Regions from separate parts of the Microbacterium sp. HMH0099 genome, predicted to be linked through region 1. Evidence: predicted binding sites of a transcription regulator. Region 1 holds the regulator's gene; the other holds the start of a gene.
What was found. The regulator HrcA, encoded in region 1, represses chaperone genes, less so after heat shock. The targets are predictions, from matches to a motif close to TTNGCACTCGNNNNNNNCGAGTGCNAA.
Positions count from the first base shown of each region.

Region 2: a site for HrcA is predicted at 1,779-1,805, ahead of groES (co-chaperone GroES). Genes of this name have one in related genera too.

Region 1 is NZ_JBMRJR010000003.1:84,131-91,028, forward strand. It holds gene lepA (translation elongation factor 4) at 1-312, shown strand, start outside; gene ACO03V_RS07600 (DUF1990 family protein) at 366-1,010, shown strand; gene hemW (radical SAM family heme chaperone HemW) at 1,010-2,227, shown strand; gene hrcA (heat-inducible transcriptional repressor HrcA) at 2,363-3,403, shown strand; gene dnaJ (molecular chaperone DnaJ) at 3,455-4,576, shown strand; gene ACO03V_RS07620 (16S rRNA (uracil(1498)-N(3))-methyltransferase) at 4,579-5,313, shown strand; gene ACO03V_RS07625 (HIT domain-containing protein) at 5,383-5,730, shown strand; gene ACO03V_RS07630 (PhoH family protein) at 5,780-6,805, shown strand; gene ybeY (rRNA maturation RNase YbeY) at 6,802-6,898, shown strand, end outside.
Region 2 is NZ_JBMRJR010000005.1:312,613-319,510, reverse strand. It holds gene ACO03V_RS13500 (ABC transporter substrate-binding protein) at 1-150, opposite strand, end outside; gene rarD (EamA family transporter RarD) at 334-1,275, opposite strand; gene groES (co-chaperone GroES) at 1,403-1,699, opposite strand; gene ACO03V_RS13485 (Hsp70 family protein) at 2,178-4,097, shown strand; gene ACO03V_RS13480 (LuxR C-terminal-related transcriptional regulator) at 4,129-6,678, shown strand; gene ACO03V_RS13475 (IniB N-terminal domain-containing protein) at 6,806-6,898, shown strand, end outside.

The DNA of each region.
Region 1 (6,898 bases):
ATCGTCCACCGCGAGAAGGCGTACAGCTACGGCACGATGATGACCGAGCGGCTGCGCAAGCTCATCCCGCGCCAGCAGTTCGAGGTGCCCATCCAGGCGGCGATCGGCGCGCGGATCATCGCGCGCGAGAACATCCGTGCCATCCGCAAGGACGTCCTCGCCAAGTGCTACGGCGGTGACATCACCCGCAAGCGCAAGCTCCTCGAGAAGCAGAAGGAGGGCAAGAAGCGCATGAAGATGGTCGGCCGCGTCGAGGTGCCCCAGGAGGCGTTCATCGCCGCGCTCTCCGGCGACGTCGACGGCAAGAAGTAGCCCCGGCTCCGCCCCTCCACCCTCCCCCCAGCCCCGACACGTACCCTGGAACCATGCGCCGGCAGAGCTTCACCGACGACACCGTCGACTACGCGGCGGTCGGCGCCACTCAGGCGCACGACCTCATGCAGTACCCGCCCGAGAAGTCCCTCCCCGCCGAGGACGCCTGGCGGATCGGCAGCGGCGAGGAGCGCTTCACCGCCGCGAGCGAGCAGCTGCTCGCCTGGGGTCCGCTCCGCGGCGGCGACCTCCGCATCAGCGACGTGCGGCCGGCGGGCGGCCCCGGCTACACCGGCGTCGCGTTCGACGCCGATGGCGCACCCGTCGCCCCCAGCCGCCTCGACGCCGACCAGCGCTTCGACGCGGACGGCACGCCGTTCGTGAGCGCCGGAGCGGGCGTCCGCCTGCACGGCCGGGTCGACGGCCACCGGGCCGACGCCGAGCTGAGGGTCATCTCGGTGATCGAGGAGCCCCGCCGCGTCGGGTACATCCTCGGCACGGTCGGGCACTCGCTCGTCAGCGGCGAGGAGCTGTTCGTCCTGGAGTGGCGCGACAACGACGAGGTCTGGTTCATCGTCCGCGCGTTCGACCGCCCCACGGCCCCCACCTACCGCCTGTTCAAGAGCCGGGTGCGCCGCCGCCGCCGCGCGCTGTTCACGCGCTACCTGCGGGCGATCTCGCCGCTGTACGCGTCCTGATGGGCGGACCCCTCCCGCTCGGCGACCCGGCCCCGGCCGACGGCCTGCTGCCGGCCGACGTCACGGCCGATCCCACGAAGGACTTCGGCGTCTACCTGCACGTGCCGTTCTGCCGCGTCCGCTGCGGCTACTGCGACTTCAACACCTACACCTCCGGAGAGCTCCGCGGCGCCCGTCAGGACGAGTTCGCCGACACGCTCGCACACGAGGTGCGCCTCGCGAGACGGGTGATGGATGCCGCGGGCCCGAGACGCATGGCATCCACCGTCTTCTTCGGGGGCGGCACGCCCACGCTCCTGCCCCCGGGCGACCTCGCGCGCATGCTGGACGCGGTGCGGGCGGAGTTCGGGATCGTCGAGGGGGCCGAGGTCACCGTGGAGGCGAACCCGGACACGCTGGACGACGCGGTGGCCGCCACGCTGGCCGCCGCCGGGGTGACGCGCGTGTCGATCGGGATGCAGTCCGCCCGTCCGCACGTCCTGGCGGTGCTCGACCGCACCCACGACCCCGCCAACGTCGCGACCGCGGTGGCCGCCGCGCGCGGCGCCGGGCTCGACGTGTCGCTCGACCTCATCTACGGCGCACCGGGGGAGTCGCTGGAGGACTGGCGCGCCTCGCTGGAGACGGCGGTGGCGCTGCAGCCCGACCACATCTCCGCGTACGCCCTCATCATCGAGGACGGCACCAAACTGGCCCGGCAGATCCGCTCGGGGCTCGTGCCGATGCCGGACGACGACCTCCAGGCCGACATGTACGAGCTGGCCGACGACCTCCTCGCCGCGGCCGGGTACGACTGGTACGAGGTCTCGAACTGGTCGCGCGGGGTCGATCACCGCTCCCGCCACAACCTCGCCTACTGGCGCGGGACGGACTGGTGGGGCTTCGGTCCGGGCGCGCACAGCCACGTCGGCGGTCTGCGCTGGTGGAACGTCAAGCACCCCGCCGCCTACGCCCAGCGGCTCGCGGCGGGGGAGTCGCCGGCCGCCGCGCGCGAACGGCCCGACGAGGAGGCCCGGCGCCTGGAGTCGGTGCTGCTGCGCAGCCGCATCCGCGAGGGTCTCGCCGTCTCGGAGGTGCAGGGGGAGGGCCGCCGCGCCGTCGCCGCTCTCATCGCGGACGGGCTCATCGAGGGCGGGGACGCCGTGCGGGGGCGGATCGTGCTCACCCGGCGCGGCCGCCTGCTGGCCGATGCCGTCGTCCGCGCGCTGACGGTCTGAGCCGGTCGCGCTCCCACGTCCGGCGCGCGGAATCGGACACGTCGCCGCGTCTGCGCGCGTCCGAGGCGCCGGGGCGGGGGCATCGATTAGAATTGGCACTCCCGTCAGCGGAGTGCCAGCAGGAAGGAGCGGAGCGTGGTATCTGAACGCGGCCTGCAGGTGCTCCGTGCGATCGTGCAGGACTACGTCGACACGCGCGAGCCGGTCGGCAGCAAGGCGATCGTCGAACGGCACGCGTTCGGCGTCTCGGCGGCCACCATCCGCAACGACATGGCCCTGCTCGAGGACGAGGAGCTCATCGCCGCCCCGCACACCTCGTCGGGACGCGTGCCGACGGACAAGGGCTACCGGGTGTTCGTCGACCACCTCGCCGAGCTCCGCCCGCTCTCGGGCGCGCAGCGCAGCGCCATCACCTCGTTCCTCGACGGCGCCGGCGACCTCGACGACCTGCTCGCGCGCACGGTCCGGGCGCTCACGCAGCTGACCGGCCAGGTCGCGATCGTGCAGTACCCGTCGTTCGCCCGGGCCAACGTCAGCCACGTCGAGCTCGTCGCCCTGGGCGGACCGCGGGTGCTCGTCATCATCGTCACCGACACCGGCCGGGTCTCGCAGCGCATCGCGCTCGTGGGGCACGAGCCCGACGAGAACGACGTCATCCAGCTGCGCTCCCGCATCGGCGCCCTGCTCGTCGGGCACAGTGTCGGAACGGCCGTGCAGCGGGTCGCCGCACACCTCGCCGAGCCGACCCGGGCGGGCATGCCGCTCGACCAGATCGTCGACGCCGTGCTCCGGGTCGTCGCCGAGGAGCTCGAGGGCTTCCGACAGGACCGGCTCGTCATGGCCGGTGCGGCCACCCTCGCCAAGCGCGAGCAGGACTTCCGCGGCAGCATCTACCCGCTGCTGGAGGCCATCGAGGAGCAGGTGACGCTGCTGCGCCTCATGAGCGAGATGGTCGCGGACGACCAGGGCCTCTCGGCCAGCATCGGCCGCGAGAACGAGCCCTTCGGCCTCGTCGAGGCCTCCGTCCTCGCGAGCCGCTACGACGGCGCCGCGGGCGGCGCCCGGGTGGGCCTGCTCGGCCCGACCCGGATGGACTACTCCTCCAACCTCGCGGCGGTCCGCGCCGTCGCGCACTATCTCACCCGGTTGCTCGAAGACGACGACAGCGCGCGCTGACGAGCATCCCGACCGACGACGACACCCGCACCCGCGGACAGGAAGGCGACTGTGGCTGACCATTACGAGGTCCTCGGCGTCGCGCGCGACGCCAGCCCCGACGACATCAAGCGCGCGTACCGCCGTCTGGCACGCGAGCTGCACCCCGACGTGAACCCCGGCGAGGACGCGTCCGAGCGCTTCAAGCTCGTCACCCATGCCTACGACGTGCTGAGCGACCCCGACCAGCGCCGCCGCTACGACATGGGCGGCGATCAGAGCCCGTTCGGCGGTGGGGGAGCGGCCGGGTTCGGCGGCTTCAGCGACATCTTCGAGACGTTCTTCGGCGGCGCCCAGGGCGGCGGCGGTCGCGGCGCGCGTCCCCGGTCCCGCCGGGAGCGCGGTCAGGACGCGCTCGTGCGCGTCACCCTCGACCTCGGCGACGTCGTGTTCGGTGTCCACCGCGACCTCGAGGTCGACACGGCCGTGCTGTGCGAGACCTGCCAGGGCTCGTGCACCCAGCCCGGCACCAGCGAGGTCACCTGCGACATCTGCCACGGCAGCGGCCACGTGCAGCGCACCGTTCGGAGCCTGCTCGGCAACGTCGTCACCAGCCAGCCCTGCACCGTGTGCCACGGTCACGGCACGACGATCCCCTACCCCTGCGGCACGTGCCAGGGGCAGGGCCGGGTCCGCGCCCGGCGCACGGTGTCGGTCGACATCCCCGCCGGTGTCGAGTCGGGCCTGCGCCTCCAGCTCCCGGGCTCCGGCGAGGTCGGCCCCGCCGGCGGCCCGAACGGCGACCTCTACATCGAGATCACCGTGGCCACCCACGACGCCTTCAGCCGCGAGGGCGACGACCTGGTCGCCACGCTCGAGGTCTCGATGCCCGACGCGATCCTCGGCACGACCACGTCGATCGAGTCGCTGGACGGCTCCGTCGACCTGGAGGTGCGCGCCGGCGTGCAGTCCGGCGACGTCCTGACCATCAAGGGACGCGGCATCACCCCGCTGCGCGGCTCCCAGCGCGGCGACCTCAAGGTCGGCGTGCACGTGGTGACGCCCACGCGTCTCGATCACAAGGAGCGCGCCCTCATCGAGGAGTTCGCCAAGCGCACCAAGGCCCCGAAGCCGCGCCTGGCCGAGCACCAGCAGGGAATGTTCTCGAAGTTCCGCGACCGCTTCCGGCACTGAGCGTGGCGCTGCACTTCGTCACCGACGACGCCGCCGCGGCGCGCCCGGGCGACGACATCGCCCTCACGGGCGCGGAGGCGCACCACGCCGCCGCCGTCCGGCGCGTCCGCGTCGACGAGGCGGTGACCCTCGGCGACGGCCGCGGCGTGTGGCTCGAGGGAGTCGTCACGGCGGCCACGCCGAAGCAGGTCGACGTGCGCGTGACCGGCCGCACCGAGCTGCCGGCCTCGGCGCCGCGCATCGTGCTCGTCCAGGCGCTGGCCAAGGGCGACCGCGACGAGCTCGCCGTGCAGGCCGCGACCGAGCTGGGCGTGGACGCCATCGTGCCGTGGCAGGCCGCTCGCAGCGTGTCCCGGTGGGACGCCAAGGCCGAGAAGGGCCTCGCCCGCTGGCGGACGATCGTCCGCGAGGCGGCGAAGCAGGCCCATCGCGCCTGGATCCCTCCGGTCGAGGGCGTCGCCCGCACGGCCGACCTCGTCGCGCGGGCGGGCACGTCCCAGGTCCTCGTGCTCGAGCCGTCGGCATCCGATCGCCTGTCCGCCGTCGCCGCGGAGCCCTCCGACGGACGCGACATCGTGCTCGTCGTCGGCCCCGAGGGCGGGATCGCCCCGGAGGAGCTCGCCGCGCTGGCCGACGCCGGCGCCCGTCTCGTCCGTCTCGGCGACACCGTGTTGCGAACCTCCACCGCGGGAGCGGCGGCGATCTCGGTCCTCTCCGCCGCGTCCGGCCGGTGGTGACGGTTCCCCTCGAAGGCGCCCGCGCCCGTCCCGCCCTGGGCGTCGGACCCCGTCGATAGACTGGATGCCATGACCGAGCCGTCGATCTTCACGAGAATCCTGCGCGGCGAGATCCCGGCCGAGATCGTCGCCGAGACCGAGAACGCCTTCGCCATCCGCGACATCGCCCCGCAGGCGCCCGTGCACCTGCTGGTCATCCCCAAGACCGAGCAGTACCGCAACGTCGTGGAGCTCGCCGCGGGCGACCCCGACCTGCTGACCGAGATCATCGGTCTGGCCAACTCCGTCGCCGCCGAACACGCGGACGGCGACTTCCGACTCGTCTTCAACACCGGCGCCGGTGCCGGTCAGACGGTCTTCCACGTGCACGCCCACGTCCTCGCGGGCGGCCTGAACGAAAAGAGCCTGGGTGGCTGACTCCTCCGAAGGACCCGTCGTCGAGCGCATCTACGCCGACGGCGTCGCGATGGTGCAACTCCTCGGACCGCAGGACCGACTCCTGCGCGTCGTCGAGAAGGAGCACCCCGGTGTCGACGTGCACGTGCGCGGCAACGAGATCACGCTCTCCGGAGAGGCGGACGCGGTCGCCGCGGCGAAGTCCCTCGTCGACGAGCTGATGACGATGACGCGCAACGGCCAGGGCCTGGACCCGTCCGACGTCTCGAGCTCCAGCCGCATCCTGCGCAACGACGGCGGACCGCGTCCCTCCGAGGTGCTCGGTGAGGCGATCCTGTCGTCGCGCGGCAAGGTCATCCGCCCCAAGACGCTCGGGCAGAAGGCGTACGTGGATGCCATCGAGGAGAGCACGATCGTGTTCGGCATCGGCCCGGCCGGTACCGGCAAGACCTACCTCGCCATGGCGAAGGCCGTGCAGGCGCTGCAGCGCAAAGAGGTCAGCCGCATCATCCTGACGCGTCCGGCGGTCGAGGCGGGGGAGCGGCTCGGCTTCCTGCCCGGCACCCTCACCGACAAGATCGACCCATACCTGCGGCCGCTGTACGACGCGCTCAACGAGATGATGGACCCCGACATCGTCCCCAAGCTGATGGCGACGGGCACGATCGAGGTCGCCCCGCTGGCGTACATGCGCGGTCGCACGCTCAACGACTCGTTCGTCGTGCTCGACGAGGCGCAGAACACCACGCCCGAGCAGATGAAGATGTTCCTCACGCGCCTGGGCTTCGGCACGCGCATGGTCGTCACCGGCGACATCACGCAGATCGACCTCCCCCAGGGGGCCTCCGGCCTCCGCCTGGTCACCCGCGTGCTGGGCGACATCGACGACATCCACTTCTCGTACCTCACCAGCGACGACGTCGTGCGGCACACCCTCGTCGGGCGGATCGTGGACGCGTACAGCGAGTACGACGAGAAGAAGCTGGCCGCGCGGCGCGAGCGCGACGAGGCCAGCGAGCTCGCCACCCGTGCGGAGCGACGCGGCCCCCGGGCCGCGGGTCCCCGCGATCACCTCCCGAGACGAAACCGTTCATGACGATCGACATCAACAACGAATCCGGCCACGAGATCGACGAGCAGGTCCTGCTCCGTCTCATGGAGCACAACCTCGCCGAGCTCCACGTGAGCC
Region 2 (6,898 bases), on a different contig from region 1:
CTCGGACACGGCTCCCCCGCCGGACGAGGCGGAGGGGGCTGCGTCGCTGCCGCCGCCACCGCTGCACGCGGCGAGGAAGAGCGCGCTGGCACCGATCACGGCGATACCGCCGTAGACCTTGCCCGCGCGCGTGCGCGTGAAGACGCTCATAGTGCTCCTTGCTGTGGATGAACGTTCGGCAGCGTCGGGACGCCGCCTGGTGACCTAAACCTAACGGCCCCCAGGTTTTCGCCGTGTTGCCGTTCGTTAACGATGTGAGTCATCCCGGTCACGGGCGCATAACGGCCGCCGCCTCACCCCACGGATCGCCCGGTGGGACCGGATGCCTCCCCCTCAGACGGGCTCGGACACCTCGGTCGGAACCCGCCGGTTCCTGCGCGCTGCGGCCACGGAGTCCGCACTGAGGAGCACCAGTGCGACCCAGACCAGACCGAACCCGATCCATCGCTCGGCGGTCATCGGCTCGTGCAGCACCCACACGCCGATGATGAACTGCAGGATCGGTGCGACGAACTGCAGCAGGCCGATCACCGTCAGAGGGGCGCGGCGCGCACCCGAGGCGAAGAGCAGCAGGGGGACGGCGGTGACCGCTCCGGCCGCGAGCAGCAGGAGGGTGTGGACGGGACCCGCGGTGCCGAGGGTGAGGCCGGTCGTCGCGCTGACGGCGATGAGCTGCACCACCGCGACGGGGAGGAGCCAGAACGACTCGAGGGTGAGTCCGCTGACGGCATCCACCGCCGGTCCGATCTGCTTCTTGACCAGCCCGTAGATCCCGAACGACAGCGCCAGGGTCACGGCGATCCACGGGAAGGCGCCGTAGCCGACCACGATGACGACGACGGCGAGCACGGCGATGCCGATCGCGATCCAGGGCAGCAGCCGCAGCCGTTCACGCAAAACCAGGACGCCCAGCAGGACCGTCACGATCGGGTTGATGAAGTACCCGAGGCTCGTCTCGATCACGTGCCCGGTCAGCGTGCCGATGAGATACGTCTGCCAGTTGACATAGATGAGGACCCCGGCGAGGGCGGTCAGCGCCATGAGGCGCGACTGCCGCACGATGGCCAGGAACGGTCGCCAGATGCGCAGGACCGTGAGCAGCAGGAGGCAGAAGGCGAACGCCAGCACGATCCGCCACGCCACGACCTCCCACGGGCCCGTCGGCCGCAGCTGCAGGAAGTAGAGCGGCAGGACGCCCCAGAGGAGGTAGGCGCCGAGAGCGTACAGTCCCCCGCGGAACGCCCCGCCGGCAGGAGCGGGAGCAGGGGAGGTCATTCGACCAGCCTAGGACCGCCCCTGTCGGCGCGGGCGCCGTCGGACGGCCAGGGGACGTCGCATTCCGGCCGAAACGAAGAGGACCCTGGATGCCATGGCATCCAGGGTCCTCTCGAGAACGCGAAGGTCAGCGCACGACCACCGCGAGGACGTCGCGGGCCGAGAGCACCAGGTACTCGTCGGCGCCGAACTTGACCTCGGTGCCGCCGTACTTGCTGTAGAGCACGCGGTCGCCGACGGCGACGTCGAGGGGGACGCGGTTGCCGTTGTCGTCGATGCGGCCGGGGCCGACGGCGACGACCTCGCCCTCCTGCGGCTTCTCCTTGGCGGTGTCGGGGATGACGAGACCACTCGCGGTGGTCTGCTCAGCCTCGACCTGCTTGATGACGATGCGGTCCTCGAGCGGCTTGATGGAAACCGACACGGTCTACCTCTTCTTTCTCGTTACAGAAGACTTGTCAGCACTCACGCGGGGAGAGTGCTAATCCGAGTGTAGAGAAGCGCTGGCACTCATGCAACGCGAGTGCCAGTCCGGGCTCGCGAGCGCCGAGGGGTGCTTATACACCATCTGGATGCCGCTCGAACCCCCGGTTCACGGGAACCCGCATGATTCCGGGTATTTTCCGAACACCCGGTCATTGTCTTCCACCTGCCCTTTCATCCCCGGCCCCCCTGTGACACACTGCTCGCAAGGGCGTCGCTGCGTAAGGGGCATGAAGCGACGAAAGCGAACCGCTGTCTACGACGACGGCGGAAACTTGGGGATGAGTGGGGCTGCTTCGGCGTCCCTGCGCACCCTGCTGGGGGTCATATCAATGGGAACGCCGTACTACTTGGCGATCGATGTGGGGACGAGCAGGACGGCCGCGGCTACCGCGCGCTCTGCACCGGACGGAACGCTGGTGGCGACACCGCTTCCGCTGGGGCGGAACGCCGACAGCACGCCGACGACCGTCTTCGTCTCGGACAGCGGACTTCTCTTCGGAGACGCCGCGGAACGCCGGGGAACGGCCCAGCCCGAGCGGCTGGTGCGCGAGTTCAAACGCCGCATCGGTGACGACGTCCCGATCGTCGCCGCCGACCGCCGCTTCTCGCCGCAGGATCTCTACGCCCTCGTCGTGGGCTGGGTCATCGGCACCGCGGTCGAGCGCGAGGGACAGCACCCCGCCGGGATCGCCGTCTCCGTCCCCGTGACGTGGGGCGAATACCGCACACGTCTCGTACAGGACTCGATCGGCCGCCTCGGCTGGAACGACGTGCACGTCATCACCGAGCCCGAGGCCGCCGCGCGGCACTACGAGTCCACTCACCCGCTCGAGAGCGGCCGCGCCCTGGCCGTCTACGACTTCGGCGGCGGCACCTTCGACACCGTCATCCTCCAGAAGTCGCGCGACGGTCACGTGGACTTCGTCGGCGCACCCGTCGGCATCTCCGACCTCGGCGGAGCCGACTTCGATGACATCGTGCTGCGGCACACCGTCCGCACGGCCGGTCTCCCCGCGGCGACGATGGCCGCCGCCGCCACCGACCCCGGGCTGCGGATGGCGCTGGCCTCCCTGCGCCGCGAGTGCGTCGAGGCCAAGGAGTCGCTGTCTTTCGACGGCGAGGCCGTGGTCCCCGTGCTCGTCGGCGACGGCCACGGCGCGGTGCGCCTTACGCGCGCCGAGTTCGAGGACATGATTGAGCCCGAGATCGAGCGCACGATCGAGGTTCTGGAGACGGCGCTCGAGCAGTCCGGGCTGACCGCCGAGGACCTGGATGCCATCCTCCTCACCGGCGGCACGTCGCGGATCCCGCGCGTGGCCCAGCTGCTGTCGGAGCGGTTCGACCGCCCGATCGCGGTGGACGCCGACCCCAAGGCGATCATCGCCCTCGGCGCGGCCCGGGTGGCTGCCGACGACGCCCGCGGTCCCCTTGCCGCGGTGACGGACGACGAGGTCGACGAGGACGCAGAGGACGACGACGACCCGATCGCCGCGGCCGGCTTCCGCCCGACGCGTGCGGAGAAGCGCGCTCCCTGGTTCCGTCGCGTCCCGGCGACGGCCTACGTCGCGGCCGGGGTCACCGCCCTGGCCGTCGGGGTCGGGTTCGTGAGCGTCCCCGCACTCGGCGCCGGCATCCTGGCCCGCTCCGACGCGGAGATGACGTCGCAGCCCCTGGCCGAGGACCGCGAGGACAGCAAGTTCCTGCCCTTCGGTGAGCCCTCCGAGACGCCCGAGAACATCGCCGCCCCGGAAACTCAGCCCGTCGCGGCGCAGGAGCCGGCCGCCCCGCAGCAGGAGGCCGCCCCCGAGCGGTCGTCCGGCGCCAGCAACCCGCGCGCCCGCGCGCAGCAGCGTCAGGCCCCCAAGACGAACGAGAAGCGCAGCAGCGCCTCGCCGGTCGCACCGGTCAACCAGGCGGCGCCCGCCCCCGCGTCCGGCGGAGGCAACGGTGGTGGCGGCGGTGGCGGCGGCCAGCAGGGCGGCGGCAGCACGGGTGGTCAGGGCGGCAGCTCCACGGCCCCGACCACCGGCAACAGCTCCTCGCCGACGACGCCGACGGACACCGAGACGGGCACCACCGCCCCCGGGACGACCTCCCCCTCCCCCAGCGACCCCGGCACCACGTCGCCGTCGCCGTCGGATCCGGGGACCACGTCGCCCTCGCCGTCGGACCCGGGCACGACGTCCCCCTCGCCGTCGGACCCGCCCCCGACGACCCCGGCCGAGACGCAGCCGCCGGTCACCGAGGAGCCGCAGCCGGAGCCCCCGGCCGAGACGACGCAGCCGCCGGCCGAGACCTCGACGCCGGACCCGGGCTCCACCGAGCCCGTCGGCTGAGTCGCGCCGCCCGGAACGAGGAAGCACCTCGATGTCGATCTCGACCACGTCGTCCGACCCTGCCATTCCGGACCTCGGCGGCGTCCTGCTGCCGCGCGTCGCCCGCACCCTGATCACCGCGTACGTCGACGCCGCCGACCCCGCGCCCCTCGCGGTGGTCGGGACGGCCGGCGCGGGCAAGTCCCGGGTTCTTCGTCACCTGTTCGCCGCGCTCCGCGCGTCCGGCGCCGCTCCGACCGCGCTCGTCGCCGGGGCGGAGATGGATGCCGCCCCCGGCGGCGTGATCGTCGTGGACGACGCCCATCTCCTCGACGACGCGCTGCTCACCGCTCTCTCCGCGCGTCTGCGCGAGGGGACGGCCACCGTCCTCCTCAGCACCCGCCCCGACCCGGAGTCCCCGGTGCTGCGCGCCCTCCTCGAGGACGTCGAACGTCACCAGCCGCCGGTGCTGCTGGGTCACGTGTCCGCGTCCGACGTGGCGACGTTCGTCGGCGGCACGCCGACGCCCGCCTCCCGCGCGTGCATCGGCGCGATGCTCGAGATGACGGGCGGCCTGGCCTGGCTGACCGCCGAGGCGCTGGTGCTGCACGGCGACGTCGCCTGCGACGGGCGCTGCGACCACGAGGAGATCTCGCGCTCGCTCTTCGACCTCGTCTCGCACCGCATCGACTCCCTCGACGCGTCCGTGCGCCGACAGGTCGAGGCCCTCTGCCTGGACGAGCGCGGGGCCCTCGAGAACGCCTCCGGCCCCGCCTGCGCGGCCGGATACGACGCCGGTCTGCTGCAGCGCGGCGGCCGCACGGTCCCCGTCGTGCGCGACGCCGTGCGCGCCCACCTCACGGCCGAGCGCCTGCTCGAGCTCTATTTCGCACGACTCGTCCAGGATGCCGCCTCCGTGCAGGCGCTTCTCGGCGGCGCGACGGATGCCCGGGTGGCATCCGCCCTGCTCGTCGACGGCGACCGCGAGCTGTCGCGGGACCCCGCCAAGGCGGCGGAGCTGTACCGCGCCGCGGAGACCGCGGGTGCGGACGCCGACGTGCTGGCGCTGCGACGCGCCCGCGCCGCCTGGGCGCTCGGTGACATCGACGCGGCCGGCGCCTTCGTCGACGTGCTGCTCCGGCGCGCCGACGAGGCCCCGGACGAGGAGGCCCTCGACATGGCGGCCGCCGTCTGGGCTATGCGCGGCGATCTCGACCTCGGCTCACAGGTCTATCGCGGCGGTCAGCCGCGTACGCCCGAGAGCCGCGCGAAGTGGCTCGTCGCTGCCACGGCCGCCGGCCACCCCGACCCCGCCGCGGAGCCGACCTCGGCCCCGGCCCGCTCCATCCCGACCGCCCACGGCGTCTCGCTCGAGCTGCTGTCCCGCGGCCTGCGGGCCTCTCTCGGGGCCGACGCCCACGCCGGCGTCTCGGACCTGGTGCGCGCGAGCGAGATGTACACCGCGTCCGGGAGCGACGCCCCGCTGCCGGAGCTGCCCGCCGTCCTGGCGGCGCTGGTCGCCCTGCACCGGGGAGAGCCGGTCGTCGCGCAGACGGCGCTCGACGCCGCGATCGCCGGCGAGCAGGGCGGCGCGTGGGCACGACCCCGGCTTCTGCTGTGGCGCGCCTGGGTCGCCGTGCAGCTGGAGCACCCGGCGGAGGCGGAGGCGGCGCTGCACACCGTCGCGACGAGCGGACGGCCGCTGTCCCCCCGCGATCGCTTCCTCGCCGACGCGGTCGAGCTCGGCTTCACCCGCCGGCACGGACAGCCGTCCGAGCTGGCCCCGGTCTGGCAGCGGGCCCAGGGCTCGCTCCTACGGGCGCAGATCGACCTGTTCACTCTCATCCCGCTCGGCGAGTTCGCCGTCTCGGCCGCCCGCCTCGGCGAGTTCGCGTCGGTGCGCCCGCAGGTCGCGCAGGCCGAACGCCTGCTGGAGGGTCTCGGTCAGCCGGCGCTCTGGGCGGCTCCGCTGCAGTGGTCTTTGCTGCAGGCGAGCATCCTGCTGGGCAGCCCGGAGGAGCTGACCGTGCACGCCCGCGCGCTGCGCGCCGCCGCCGAGCACTCCGCGCTGGCCGCCCGGCTCGCGCACGCCGGCCGGGTCTGGACGGAGGTCCTGACGGGAGAGGTCGACGTCGACGCGATCGAGGATGCGGCCGCGGGTCTCGCCGCGGCGGGCTTCGCCTGGGACGGCGCGCGTCTGGCCAGCCACGGAGCGAGCAAGTCCTCCGACCGTCGCGTCATCGCGCGTCTCCTCGCGTGCGCCCGTCAGCTCCACCCGCGCGAGCGGGCGGAGACGACCGCGCCGGCCGAGGCGCCGGAGGCCGGGCCCGTGATGCTGACGCCCCGCACGACGGAGTACAAGAGCGTCCTCAGCGAGCGCGAGCGCGAGGTGGCCGCCCTCGTGCTGCAGGGCAAGACGTACGCCGAGATCGGGATGACGATCTTCATCTCCCCGCGCACCGCGGAGCACCACATCGCGCGCATCCGCCGTCGCCTGGGCGCCACCTCGCGCTCGGACCTCATGGCGCGGCTGCGCCGCGAGCTGGACGGCGACCCCCGCGGCGGCGCGGCCGACCCCGACCGCCCCCGGAAGCTCGGATGAACGCCACCGCCGGCGGCATCCCGGCAACCCCCTATGACCCGTCGCGCGCTATGGGGGTTCCCCCCGACGCGGACGCCCACCCCCTCGACCTACGGTCGAACAAGAGAACAACCGTAAGGAGACACCAATGAGCGTCACGCTGGCGACCATGGCAGATGCGTTGATCGAGTTCATTCTGAGCCTGCTGCGCGACCCCGATGCGGCCGCGGAGTTCGATGAG